3 regions of the Shewanella alkalitolerans genome follow, and region 3 is predicted to be linked to each of the others. Evidence: predicted binding sites of a transcription regulator. Region 3 holds the regulator's gene; each other region holds the start of a gene.

Region 1 (4,555 bases), 1.1 Mb from region 3:
GTTCGTTTTTTATTCAGCTTCTGTTCAAGCTATTGCCATTAACATAGGTATCAATGAAACGGCAGCAGCACTCGGGCCGCAGCAAACACAGCCCCAGATGCCGACAACAGATTGAATTTAAGACACCGACAGGAGCTATGACAATGAGCAAGCTAACCCACAAAAGATTCTCAGGTAGATTCGCCCTATTGGCCTCGCTAATCCTTGGTTTCGCCTTTATCTCAGGCGCCAACGCCAATGAGCTTAGCGACAGCGAACGCGCCGCGGTAGAACAACACTTCCAGATTCTGGATCAGCAGCAAGAAGCGAGCGATAACCAGACGCTCGACGGCTTCCAGGCCGATCTCGACAGTCAGCTGGAGCAGGCCGAAGAGGAGTTTATGGAAGGTGCCTGCGCCGAGCATGAACTAACCTTCGATAGCGATAGCCAGGTCTGCTACTAGAGCAGGCTTAGTAAGGGCTCGCTAGAAAGGAAATAGCTGAAACAGCTGAGGGTAAGTCGCCTTCAGCTGTTTTTTCTTGGGCGAAAACTTCTTGCCCTGAGGCGTCGCCTGCCCAGAAGGCACAAAGGGCAGCTCCTCGCCGGTGCGATCTTCATAGATCTGCCCCGCGATCAGATCGTAATCCTCCACGAAGGGATAGGCATAGCCATCCTTCTCCGGCCAGGCCGGCAGCTCAGCCAAGGCATCCGGGTTAAGCAGTATCCGCTCGAACCACTCCTGCCCTAGGGAGATCAGAAAGGCGCGAAATTCGGCAAAGCCATATTCGCTGTCACACCCGGTCACTATGTAGGCGGCGCCCCACAGCGACCAGAGGTAAGATCGGCGCATCTGCTGCGAGAAGAACTTATCGAAGGCCGCCAAGTCTTGGTTGTCGAGTTCGTTCAGCTTCGCCTTAAGCTCCGCCGCCAGGCTCTCCTGTTCTTGCTCTGGCTTGCTGCGGGTGACTAACTGCCAAAATTCATTCTCGTTCATGCTCTTCTCATACCAAACGTGGTTTATGGTTAACGATTGCCTTCATATTTACTCCTGTCCTGCGTATCCTGACTCATTTTTATCAAGCGACAGGCCAAACAGAGGCCACATCTTACCCTAAGCCAGCCTAGCTGGCAGCATGGCCTTTGCAATTTAGCCAAAGCAATAGACATTTAGGTAAAGCATTAGACATTTAAGTAAAGCGTTGGACTATGTTGCGCCATTTTTCTACACTGCGGGGCAAATCATTCACCCAAGAGCCAAGATGAACCGACCAAGTCCCAGCATACTGCTACTGATCGCCCTCTATATTGTTATCGCCATCCTCGCCGGTTGGCGCGCCCTGGACAGCCAGACCCTAGATCTCTTTACCCTGGGCGTGATCCCTGTGCTCATCGGCCTCATCGCCCGCACCAGCTGGGCAAGCCTGGTGCTGAAGATCTATATCGGCATACAGACCCTGGGCTTCACGGCGCTGGGTGCCACGGCGGTGATCGCCTATCAGATCACCCCGGAGGACGTTAAGGTGGTGGTGCGCGGTCAGGAGCTGCCTATCTGGGCCATCGCCTTAGTTGTCACCGCACTGCTGAGTTTCCAGTGGTATATGGCCTTCTCTAAGGGACTGAAACAGTACCTGCCGCAGGCAGCTCAAACCAGCGACCAGACCAAGGCTTAATCCCTCTATCGGGGAGGTATACATCCCATCTCCTCCCCAGCCCTTATCTGACCGGCCTTCGTGCCAATTCAGTCAAATCCAGGTCGCTTTCTTCTGTTTCAAGGGTTAAATTTTTACTGAATTTGACTGAAAGCACCCTTTGAGCGCATAAAACCGCTTTCATTATAGGGATGCTTGTGGCATGTTAAGTCCAGCAATTGCAAGTATCTAATGTAATTGGTATTACTAAATCTACGGAAAGAAGAGACTATCCAAATGAATAAAACTGAACTTGTTGCAAAAATAGCGGAAAGCGCTGAACTCACTAAAGCTGAAGCTGCTCGCGCCTTAAAGTCTTTCGAAGAAACGGTAGCGGAAGCGATGAAGAACGGCGAAAAAATCTCTATTGTAGGTTTTGGTTCTTTCGAGACCACTAGCCGTGCAGCACGTACAGGCCGCAACCCACAGACGGGCAAAGAAATTCAGATCCCAGCGGCTGTAGTACCTAAGTTTAAAGCCGGTAAGACGCTAAAAGACAGCGTAAACTAAATCGGTATTTAATCCGTCGAAAAAACCTCCTCCATGGAGGTTTTTTTATGCACCCTCCTAGTGCATCCTCTGCCTCATTTTTAACCAATTCGTTGCCTACTTCTGATGCAAATAATATAAACACTTGAAAAATAACAGATAAATATTTGGCACGCTCTTCGCTATAGCTTGTACGCGGCCTGACAATACTCATAACAACAGGCAGGGCCGCTCCCATAGACCAATAAGAAGGAATGAGTATGAAACAAGCATTGCGAACCCTAAGCCTACTCGCGGGCACCTTGATGGTTGCCCTACCGGCCAGCGCTAGCGTCACGGGCAACATAGGCGCAACCTCCAACTACTTGTGGCGCGGTGCCACACAGACGGGAGACGCGCCCGCGGTTCAAGGCGGCATAGACTTCGAACACGACAGCGGTCTCTACCTCGGAACCTGGGCGTCCAATGTGGATTTCGGCGACGACACCAGCTACGAGATCGACTTCTACGGCGGCTATGCCGGCAGCATAGGGGAAGACTTTGGGTATGACATCAGCTATCTCTACTACGCCTACCCAGACAGCGATTCGAGCATAGACTTCGGTGAAGTCACCCTGGCCCTGAGCTGGAAGTGGTTCAGCATCGGCTATTCAAAGGTGGTCAATGCCGGCAGCGACGTGGCATCGGATCCTTTCGATGAGAAAGATCTCAGCTATATCAACGCAGGCGTCAGCTTCCCACTGTCGGAGACACTGTCTATCTCGGCCCACTATGGCTACTCCAGTGGTGATGTCGTCAACGCCTGGTTCGATACCGACAACTATGCCGACTACTCTTTGTCTCTGGATAAGGAAACCGACTTCGGCACCATCTCCTTCCTGGTCAGCGATACCGATCTCGAGGGTGACGATCCTAAAGTGGTCGTTGGCTACAGCTATAGTTTCGATTTGTGATCTAAATTTAAATGAGTTGCCACTAATTTAGCTGGCAACTCATTATTGCTCTAGAAATATTTCAATTAAAAACAGTCAATTAAAAACAGTTCACCCGTCTATTCGCTCACATTTTGTCTAAATCCACGACAAACACAATAGTGTTAACTCGATCAAACAAAAATCGAAAATCCCCTGCTATTTTTCTCATTAGCGCTCGCTAATGTGCTCACGCCTTAGGACGCTAAACTAGCTAACGCTTTGACTCAGTTAACTTTATGTTAAAGCGGCTCAGTGCTAAGCGGCACCAAATGAGTGCACAAGCACTTTATTTGACGAGGATTTCACTATGGCTCAGTTACTCGATGTTATTCCGAACGATGCTGAAATCGAAGCGATCACAGCACCCAAAAACCCTAAGGCCGCCTGTGAGTTGCAACACAGACGCGAAGTCAAACGTCGCCTGGAAGAGTTACTCGAAGAGGCGGCACTTAAACGCGCCATGGGGGGAGATTTCTACTAACCCCAGACTCCTTTGCCTCCTTCGCGCGACCACTGCATGGGGCCAGGCTCCATGCAGGCGTTTGCTCTCGACGTTGAGTACGCTAAGCCTTGAGTACATCAAGGATATAGCACTCAAATTCAGGACTCAAAGATTCCCCTTCTACCCAGGTTAAATTGGTGTAAGATTAAATTCAGCACATAACTTATTGATAGTCATAATTCTTCCAAGCGGTTCGTCTGCAAGAGGTCACCATGACGCTGAGTAAATCCTTACGCCTTCTAGCCCCGCTACTCCTGCTACTTAGCGGCTGTCAGGGCGCCGAACCTCCCCAGGCCCTGGGCACACTGGAGCGCGACCGGGTACTCCTGCGCGCCACCACCTCAGAGATCATCACGGCACTGCCTAAACGCGAGGGCAGCCAGGTCACCGAAGGCGAGTTGCTGCTACAGTTCGACACCCGCAAACAAACCGCCCGCGTCGCCAGCGCCCAGGCCCAGTGGCAGAAGGCCCAGGCCTATCTGCTCAGGCTCACCAATGGTGAGCGCCCCGAGGATATCGCCAGTGCCCAGGCTAATCTGGAGCGCGCCACCGCCGCCATGGTGCAGGCGGAAAAGACCTACAGGCGCATCGATAAGCTTAAGCGGCAGAATCTGGTGAGTCAGCAAGATCTGGATCAGGCCGTTGCCAGCCGGGATCAAACCATAGCCGAACACAACGCCGCCAATGAGGCCCTGAGTAAGCTGATTGTCGGCGTGCGCCAAGAAGATATTCAGCAGGCCCAGGCAGCCCTCGATGCCGCCGCGGCCGAGCTGGATCTGGCGCGGCAACTGCTGGATGACCTCAGCATCACGGCGACCCGCAACGGCCGCCTCGACAGCCTGCCCTTTAACCTGGGAGAGCGAGTGCCCGCCAACGCCGTGGTAGTGGCGATTCAGGCCGACAAGGCCGCCTATGCCAGGGT
Region 2 (4,555 bases), 1.9 Mb from region 3:
GTCGGCTGATGGCCATGCCAGCATCCAGTATCACATCCAGATAGAGCTTCTGCTCATCGCTCTGCGTGCCCTCATTCAGGGCGTTAAGTCTTTTTGCATCGTTAACTGATGCTTGTTCTAAGTCTGGAGCCTGCCCCTTAGGAAAGTATCTCGGGGTGATTGCCGTAGGAAATCGCAGACTAAACTCGCCATCTTGATAACGCACCTGCTGTTGATAGGCGATCTCCACCACCAGTGCCTCGCCGGGCCCCAGGTTCGCCACCTCAGAGGTGAAGATGTTGGGTCTTTGCTGGCTCACCAGGCTGGCCTTCTTGCCGCTGGCCTTGGCCTGTTCAAAGGTTTGCCTCGCCACTGCCTTGGGCTGGATCTCACCGACTATCACCCGCTGACCGATATGCAGCTTGAGGCTGTCGACCGCCGCATCGTGAGGCAGCGGAAATTGATAGCGGCCATTGAGCCAATGCTCGCTGTCGTTCACAAACACCTGCTTTACCGACACCCGGTTGATCCAACCAGAGATGTTCATCTGCACCTGGGTATCCACGGCAAGCGCCGTAGCGGGCACCTCGCTCGTTAGCTGAACGCCATCTAAGCGATACTCGAGCACGCCCTGTCCTAAGGTGGGCTCATCGGCGGCGGGCAGATCGAAATGGTGCAGCTGCTCACCATATTTGGCTGCCGTCACATTAACACCAGCTTGCTGACCCATGCGCCCAAAGGCTGGCGTCGTCGAGCCAATCGCGCTGACGCTGAACACCAAGGCGGCGATCACCAGCCGCTGGCGAGAAAAAAGCGCCCCCCTCGGGGGGCAAAGGTCGGTCTGGTTCATCCTGAGACGCGGGCGTGGCAACATCTTACTTCTCCTTTTACGCGTTGCTTCATGGTGCGAGATCTAGTTAGATGCCAGGGCGGTATCGCCAGGCAGTAACTTGATGGTGACGCGGCGATCGAAGAAGTCATTTTCGAAGCTCTGTTCATCCTTCACCGGCGCGCTGGCACCATAGGCCTTGGCATCTAAGCGGGCTTCATCCACACCTCTGGAGACTAGGTAGCTTCTCACCTCGGCCACACGCTGCTCAGACAGCGCCTGGTTGTAGCTACTGTCGCCGCGGCGATCGGCGTAGCCGGTGAGATCTAACTTAAGCTGCGGGGAGATCGCCATGGCATCGGCCACCTCGTTGAGCTGGCTCTGAAAGTGCGGCTCGACGGTAGATGAGCCCGTCTTAAACTGGACGTTGAGCCCCAGGGCCAGCTCTTCCAAACGGGTGCCCTGATGCTGTCTAAGCTGTGCCAGTTCCACCTTGGCCTCTTGATACTCCTGCTGCACCGTCAGCAGCGCCTCATTTTGCTGCTTGAGCGCCATCATGCGGCTCTCCTGTTCGGCTAACGTGGCCTGCTGCTGTTTGATCTCGCTGTCGTTGGCTACCGTCTGACCTATCATGCCGCCGGTGAAGGCGCCTATAATCGCCCCCACAGGGCCGGCAACCACAGCGCCCAGCACTATGCCTGAGCCCACACCGATAAGCGCCTCTTCATCGGCCGAGCTGTTGTTTGTACTTTGAGTCGCTTGAGTTGCGGGGGCAGCGAAAGCCATTGAGCTGCCAAATAACGAAACACTGATTAATGCGGCAATGATCTGCTTCTTCATGGGAAAATCCTCAAGTTGACATGGATTGGTAAATAAGAACCCTGTGGTTCCTGTCGATGAGGTCATTAAACCTGAGTGAAATGGCAAGTCCGGGGTGCAAAAATGACGATGCGCAGACCAAATGTGGCAAGAAAATGGCTTTTACCCCGAGCCACTTTTCTCCCAGATATTTTGCTGTATAGTCACACTCCAGAAACCCTAAGCTGTAATGGATGGATCATGAAGCGTATTGCAATAGTGGAAGATGAGGCGGCTATCCGCGAAAACTACAAAGAGGTGCTGCAGCAGCAAGGCTACTTTGTGCAGGCGTACGCCAACCGCCCCAGCGCCATGGAGGCCTTCAACACGCGTCTGCCTGACTTAGCAATCATCGACATCGGCCTGGAAGATGAGATAGATGGCGGCTTTACCCTGTGCCAGTCACTCAGGGCCATGTCGAACACCCTGCCTATCATCTTTCTGACCGCCAGAGACAGTGACTTCGACACCGTCTGCGGCCTGAGACTGGGCGCCGACGACTATTTGAGCAAGGATGTCAGCTTCCCCCATCTGATCGCTCGCCTAGCCGCGCTATTTAGGCGCTCGGACATCCAAAATGGTGCCAATCCGCAAGATGGCATGATAGAGCACGGCAACCTGACCATAGATGTCAACCGTATCCAGGTCTACTGGAAGCAGCAGCCTATCGAGCTGACGGTGACCGAATTTTGGATGGTGCACGCCCTGGCCAAGCGCCCAGGCCATGTACGTAGCCGTCAGGCGCTGATGCAGGACGCCAAGATCTATGTGGATGACAGCACCATCACCTCCCACGTGAAGCGGATCCGTAAGAAATTTATCAGCCAGGACCCAGAATTCGATTGCATCGATACCGTTTACGGCATGGGCTACCGCTGGGATACCCAAGACTAAGCATGTTTAATCTGCCCATCGGCCTGCGCACTAAGGTCGCCGTACTCTCCCTGTTCCTGCTCTGCCTGCCTTGGCTGGGCTATCAATATGTGTGGGAGATGGAAAAATACCTGCGCCACGGCCAGGAAAAGACTCTTGAAGGCACCACTCAAGCCTTAGCCACCGCCCTGCATGAACGTCCCAAGCTGTTCGACAAGCAGGCAAGCTTCTTGTCACAGGTAAAAAAGGGGCGGGATCTCTACGCCTACCCCTTAACCGGCCCTATCCATCTGGATGGCAAGCTGGGCGAATGGGCCTCTAACCGCCACCGCGCGGTGACCTACGGCGCCGATCACCAGCTGTTTAAGGCCGATGATGGCAAACCTCTCAACGTCAGTTTCACCCATATGGTGGGCAAGTATGCCGGCTACCTCTATGGCTATTTCGAGGTGACAGATCCTAAGGTGATCTACCGCGGCACCAACAGCCTGCGCATCGACAACAACGATCATCTGGCCATCGCCACCCTAGCGCCCGACGGCCAGTTTCGCCGTTACATCGTCGCCACCATACGTGACGGCTGGATCAGCGCCTTCGAGCTGCCCGCCGATCCCCGCAAGTCCCAGCCCGTTACTCCAGAGGTACGCATTCAGGGCAAGTGGCTGAAGACAGATAAAGGCTACAACATCGAGCTGAGGATGCCGCTGGAGATGGTGGGCAGTAAGCTGGGTTTCGCCATCGTCGATGTTAACGACAGAAAGACGCGTAACGTCGAGGCGATCGTCGGCACCTCGGCCACGGATGATGTCACCAAGCTGGGGACGGTACTGGTGCCTTCGCCTGAGATCGAGAGCATCATCAAGGGGATGAGCCACAACAGCTCGCGGATCTGGGTGGTGGATCGCCACGGCCGGGTACTGGCGAAATCCGGCGACATCTACAGCAGCACCAATGTGTGGGCGCAGACCGCGACCGAGCAGACACCAGACACCTTCTGGGGCCGCTTCAAGCAGCAGTTCCTGCACCCGATCTACTATCGCATCCTGACCACGCCGCCTAAGCATTTCGTCGACTCGCTCAAAGACTCTACTGTGCTCGAGGGCAGCCATATCCGTAAGGCCCTGGCGGGTCAATTTGGCTCCACCTGGCGCCTCAGCCCAGATGGCAAGGCGGTGATCCTGGCTGCCGCCAGCCCTATCTGGATCGACGAAACCGTGATGGGCGTGGTGATCGCCGAGGAGACCACCCACGGCATCCGCACCCTGCGCAACAAGGCGCTGGAGAAGCTGTTTAACGTGATCCTGACCGTGATGAGCATGGGCACACTAGCGCTCTTCTTCTTCGCCTCCAGCATCTCCAGCCGCATCCGTAAGCTGAGGGACGATGCCGAGCAAGCGATCGACAGCCAGGGGCGGATCAGAAAGGCGATTGTCGGCTCTAAGGTGCGCGACGAGATAGGCGATCTCAGCCGTAGTTTTTCCAGCATAGTCGGCCGACTGAGCCAATATACTCACTATCTGGAGAACATGTCGTCGCGCCTCGGTCATGAGCTGCGCACGCCGGTCGCCGTGGTACGCTCGTCACTCGAGCACCTCAACAGCCAGGATCTGCCGCCGCAACATCAAAAGTATGTCGATCGCGCCCACGAAGGGGTGAGCCGCCTCAACATGATCCTCAACAACATGAGCGAGGCGACCCGTCTCGAAGAGGCACTGACCGACGCCGAGGTGGACAACTTCCCCCTCTCCAAGGTGATCTCAGGTTGTATGCAGGGCTATCAGATGACCTATGCCAATCAGGTATTTGAGCTAGAGATAGACAAGGAGCCCATGACCATGCGAGGGGTGCCCGAGTATATCGCCCAGCTGATGGACAAGCTGATCGCCAACGCCATCGAGTTCAGCCAGAGCGATACGCCGATTAAGGTGTCACTCAAGGCAAAGGGCCGTCAGGCGCTGCTGAGCGTGAGTAACCTGGGGCCTTCGCTACCCGCCAACATGGGCGAGCAGATCTTCG
Region 3 (4,555 bases):
ATCACAGGACGTGATTTCCTCATCACGGGGGAAGGCTTATATGCCGATCTCAACGCCCAAAATATAAAACTGACGAGTCAGGTAGAAGGAACATATGAAACTAAATAGCCTTATTCTTGCGGGCCTGCTGCCCCTGGTCAGTATTGGCGCCCATGCCAAGGTGAACGACCTGCTGCAAGAGGTTAAGATCTCTGCCGCCAGCCAGGAAGCCGACATTAAGAACAACCAGATCATCTTCCACGGTCCGGTCGAGGTCACCCAAGGCTCTATCAAGATATTGGCCAGTGAACTGCGCGCCTTCAGCAAAGAGAAGAACAGCGGCAAGATACTGATCGCCACCGGCAACCCAGCCACCTACTCTCAGGTGATGGAAGATGGCCGTCCCGCCTCGGCCAGCGCCAAGGAGATACGTTACGAGCTTTCCAGCCGCACCCTGACGCTCATTGGCGACGCCACCCTGGAACAGGAAGGCAGCCAGGTCACGGGTTCGCAGATCCGCTACAACATAGAGCAGCAACAGCTGATCGCCGAGAGCACAGGCAAAGACAGAGTGATCACCATCATTCAGCCTGAGAACTATCAGGAACAGATCCAGCCAGAGCAGAAGCCCGAGAAGAAACCAGAACAGGAAAAACAATGACAGACCTGATCTTGAAGGCGGAGAACCTCGCCAAGAGCTATAAGAGTCGTGCCGTTGTCCAAGACGTGAGCCTCACGGTAAAGACCGGGCAGATCGTCGGCCTGCTGGGGCCAAACGGCGCCGGCAAGACCACCACCTTTTACATGGTCGTCGGCCTGGTACAGAGCGACAAGGGCCGCATCTTTATCGACGATGACGACCTGACGCTAGACCCAATGCACCTACGCGCCCGCAAAGGCATAGGCTACCTGCCGCAGGAAGCCAGTATCTTCCGTAAGCTCTCGGTGCGGGACAACATCATGGCCGTGCTCCAGACCCGCAGCGATCTTAATAACGATGGCCGCGAAGAGGAGCTGGAACACCTGCTGGAAGAGTTTCACATCACCCATATCCGTGACAGCCACGGCATGGCGCTCTCGGGCGGTGAACGTCGCCGGGTGGAGATCGCCAGGGCGCTTGCCGCCAACCCTAAGTTTATTCTTCTCGACGAGCCGTTCGCCGGGGTCGATCCCATCTCGGTTATCGACATCAAGAAGATCATCGAGCAGCTTAAGAATCGCGGCCTGGGGGTGTTGATCACCGACCACAACGTGCGCGAAACATTAGACGTCTGCGAGAAAGCCTATATCGTCAGCCATGGTAATCTGATCGCCGAGGGCACACCCGCCGAAATCTTAGACAACCAGCAAGTACGAGCAGTGTACTTAGGTGAACAATTCAAGCTATAGTTAATCTTATAATGGGGCCACAGAGGAAAAACCATGCGTTAATTGTGGCTTTAGGCACTATCCGATATATTTGTCCGGCACATATAGCCAGAGCTTTCTCATTTTATAATTAGAAACAAGGGAATAGCAGTACGATGAAAGCGTCACTTCAGCTCAAAATGGGTCAGCATCTCACCATGACGCCCCAGCTACAACAGGCCATACGTCTGTTGCAGTTGTCGTCATTAGAGTTGCAGCAGGAGATCCAGCAGGCATTAGAATCCAACCCGCTACTGGAGTTGGATGAAGAGCAGGAGAGCGCCAGCATCGAGCTGCAAGACGATAGCGTCAGCGACAGCTTCGACAACAAGTACGACGACAAGATAGAGCTGGATTCGAGCCAGGATAATTCAGGGGTCGAGACCTCAGACGCCCTGACTCAAGACTCAATGCCAGACGAGCTGCCGGTGGATACCACCTGGGATGAGGTCTACACCGCCTCACCAAACTCAAGCTCGGGCGCCATGCGCGACGACGACATGCCTTTTCAGGGCGAGACCAGCGAAGGTCTATACGAACACCTGGAATGGCAGAAGAACCTGACCCCTTTTTCCGATAACGACCTGGCCATCGCCACCGCCATCATCGACGCCATCGACGAGCGCGGTTACCTGACCCAGACCTGCGAAGATATTCTCGAGGCCATGGGCGACCCAGAGATCGAACTCGACGAGGTCGAGGCGGTACTCAAACGGGTACAACACTTCGACCCCATTGGTGTGGCGGCCCGCGACCTCAGCGAATGTCTGACGATCCAGCTGGCCCAGTACAGCGACGATACACCGCACATAGCCAACGCCCGCATGCTGATCAAAGAACACCTGGATCTCATCGCCGGACGCGACTTCCGTCTGCTGATGCGCAAGACCAAGCTCAAGGAAGATGAACTGAGGGATGCCATCGCCCTGATCCAGACCCTGAATCCCCGTCCAGGCCTCGCCATCACCGCCAGCCGCGACGAGTACGTGATCCCGGATGTGACCGTCACCAAGAAGAAGGGACGCTGGGTAGTCGAGCTTAACCCAGACAGCATGCCCAAGATCAACGTCAACCAGCAGTATGCCGCCATGGCCCGCAGCACTAAGAGTCAAGCGGATGGCCAGTTTATTCGCGGCCACCTGCAGGAAGCCAAATGGTTCCTCAAGAGCCTTGAGAGTCGCAACGAGACCCTGCTCAAGGTGACCAACTGTATCGTCGACTTCCAGCAAGGCTTCTTCGAATTTGGCGAAGAGGCGATGAAGCCCATGGTACTGAACGACATCGCCGAGGCGGTGGAGATGCATGAATCCACCATCTCACGTGTGACCACGCAAAAATATATGCATACCCCGAGAGGGATCTTCGAGCTCAAATACTTCTTCTCCAGTCACGTCGGTACCGACGATGGCGGAGAGTGCTCTTCAACAGCAATACGTGCCTTCATTAAGAAGCTGGTTGCTGCGGAAAACCAGAAAAAGCCATTGAGCGACAGCAAGATGGCTCAACTCTTGGCCGAACAGGGGATTAAGGTGGCTAGACGCACCATTGCCAAGTATCGCGAGGCAATGCTTATACCGCCCTCGAATCAGCGCAAGAGCTTATAAAACAAACCTGGAAACTGGAGGACTATCTTTATGCAAATAAACCTGACTGGGCACCATATCGAGATCACCCAATCTCTACGAAGCTACATCGAAGAGAAATTCACAAAGCTTGAACGTCATTTCGATCAGATCAATAATGTGCACGTTGTATTAAATGTCGAAAAGTTGCAACAGAAGGTTGAGGCAAAGTTACATCTCCGTGGCGGAGAAGTGTTCGCAACATCCGAACATGCGGACATGTATGCCGCGATAGACTCCCTGATTGACAAACTCGATCGTCAGGTCATTAAACACAAAGAGAAGCTTACTAAACATTAACGATGGAACTGAGTACCATCCTGCGGCCGGAGTGCACCACCTGCGCCACTCCGGGCAGTAAGAAAAAGGTACTGGAGCTTATCAGCGACTTAGCCGCTGTCCAGTACCCCACCCTCTCCTCTCAAGAAATATTTGAAAGCCTTCTGGCTCGAGAGAAAATGGGCAGCACAGGTATAGGCAATGGTATCGCGATTCCTCACGGACGGCTGACTAACATAGATCAACCCGTGGCCGTACTGGTGAAATGTGCTGAACCAATTGCATTCGATGCCATTGACAATCAGCCCGTCGATATCCTTTTTGCGTTATTGGTGCCCGCAGATCAATGCGAGCAACATCTTAGCACCCTGGCCGCTATGGCCGAGAAGCTCAATGATAAGGCGATCATGAAGCAGCTAAGAAAGACCCAAGATGAATCCGAACTCTATCAGGTGATCACCCAATGAAATTGGTTTTGGTATCCGGACGCTCAGGATCGGGAAAATCCGTCGCACTCAGGGTCCTAGAAGATCTAGGCTACTACTGTGTCGACAATCTGCCCTTGCAGATGATGGAGTCCCTGCTGGAGCAGCTCAAGGGGCGCAGCGATCTCGTGGCCATCAGCGTCGATGTGCGCAACATGCCCAGCGAAGAGATCCAGCTGGAAAAGCAGCTGGCCAAGCTCCCCAAAGATACCGAAATCTTAAGTTTCTTCCTGAACTCAAGCGACAATGTACTGCTCAAGCGCTACAGCGAGACCCGCAGGCTACATCCGCTGTCGCGCTCTAAGGTCTCCCTCAAGGAGGCAATTCAGCTCGAGGGCAAGCTGCTCGACCCCATAGCTAAACTGGTGGATCACTATATCGACACCTCTAACCTCAACATCTATGAGTTGAGCGACAAGGTGCGCGAGATCCTGCTGGGCACGGTCGACAAGGAGCTGGTGATCAACTTCGAGTCCTTCGGCTTTAAATATGGCATGCCGACCGAAGCCGACTTCATGTTTGACGTGCGCTTCCTACCCAATCCCCACTGGGAAACTGAGCTGAGGCCACTGACTGGCCTGGATGAGCCAGTGCAGCAGTTTCTGAGCCAGCAACCCCTGGTCAACAAGTTCATCTGGCAGATCGAAAACCTGCTGGAAACCTGGTTGCCTCACCTGGAGCGCAACAACCGCAGCTACCTCACCATAGCCATCGGCTGCACCGGCGGCCAGCACAGATCTGTCTATGTGACCGACCAGCTCGCCAAGCTGTTCAACAAGGGCA

Evidence for each region. The regulator sigma-54, encoded in region 3, starts transcription at its own class of promoters, with help from an activator protein. The targets are predictions, from matches to a motif close to GTTGGCACGNNNNTNGNNT.
Region 1: the regulator sigma-54 is predicted to act here: its motif matches at 2,324-2,342, upstream of K0J45_RS02200 (TorF family putative porin).
Region 2: the regulator sigma-54 is predicted to act here: its motif matches at 1,771-1,789, upstream of pdsR (proteobacterial dedicated sortase system response regulator).

Annotation. Positions count from the first base shown of each region.
Region 1 covers NZ_CP080422.1:480,973-485,527, reverse strand. Annotated here, with positions in the region: gene K0J45_RS02220 (hypothetical protein) at 144-443, shown strand; gene K0J45_RS02215 (DUF4240 domain-containing protein) at 465-974, opposite strand; gene K0J45_RS02210 (hypothetical protein) at 1,240-1,650, shown strand; gene K0J45_RS02205 (HU family DNA-binding protein) at 1,906-2,178, shown strand; gene K0J45_RS02200 (TorF family putative porin) at 2,418-3,110, shown strand; gene K0J45_RS02195 (hypothetical protein) at 3,439-3,612, shown strand; gene K0J45_RS02190 (HlyD family secretion protein) at 3,846-4,555, shown strand, end outside.
Region 2 covers NZ_CP080422.1:2,003,694-2,008,248, reverse strand. Annotated here, with positions in the region: gene K0J45_RS09050 (marine proteobacterial sortase target protein) at 1-853, opposite strand, end outside; gene pdsO (sortase-associated OmpA-like protein PdsO) at 893-1,648, opposite strand; gene pdsR (proteobacterial dedicated sortase system response regulator) at 1,868-2,560, shown strand; gene pdsS (proteobacterial dedicated sortase system histidine kinase) at 2,563-4,555, shown strand, end outside.
Region 3 covers NZ_CP080422.1:3,913,977-3,918,531, forward strand. Annotated here, with positions in the region: gene lptC (LPS export ABC transporter periplasmic protein LptC) at 1-108, shown strand, start outside; gene lptA (lipopolysaccharide transport periplasmic protein LptA) at 95-640, shown strand; gene lptB (LPS export ABC transporter ATP-binding protein) at 637-1,368, shown strand; gene K0J45_RS16955 (RNA polymerase factor sigma-54) at 1,503-2,990, shown strand; gene hpf (ribosome hibernation promoting factor) at 3,021-3,308, shown strand; gene ptsN (PTS IIA-like nitrogen regulatory protein PtsN) at 3,311-3,754, shown strand; gene rapZ (RNase adapter RapZ) at 3,751-4,555, shown strand, end outside.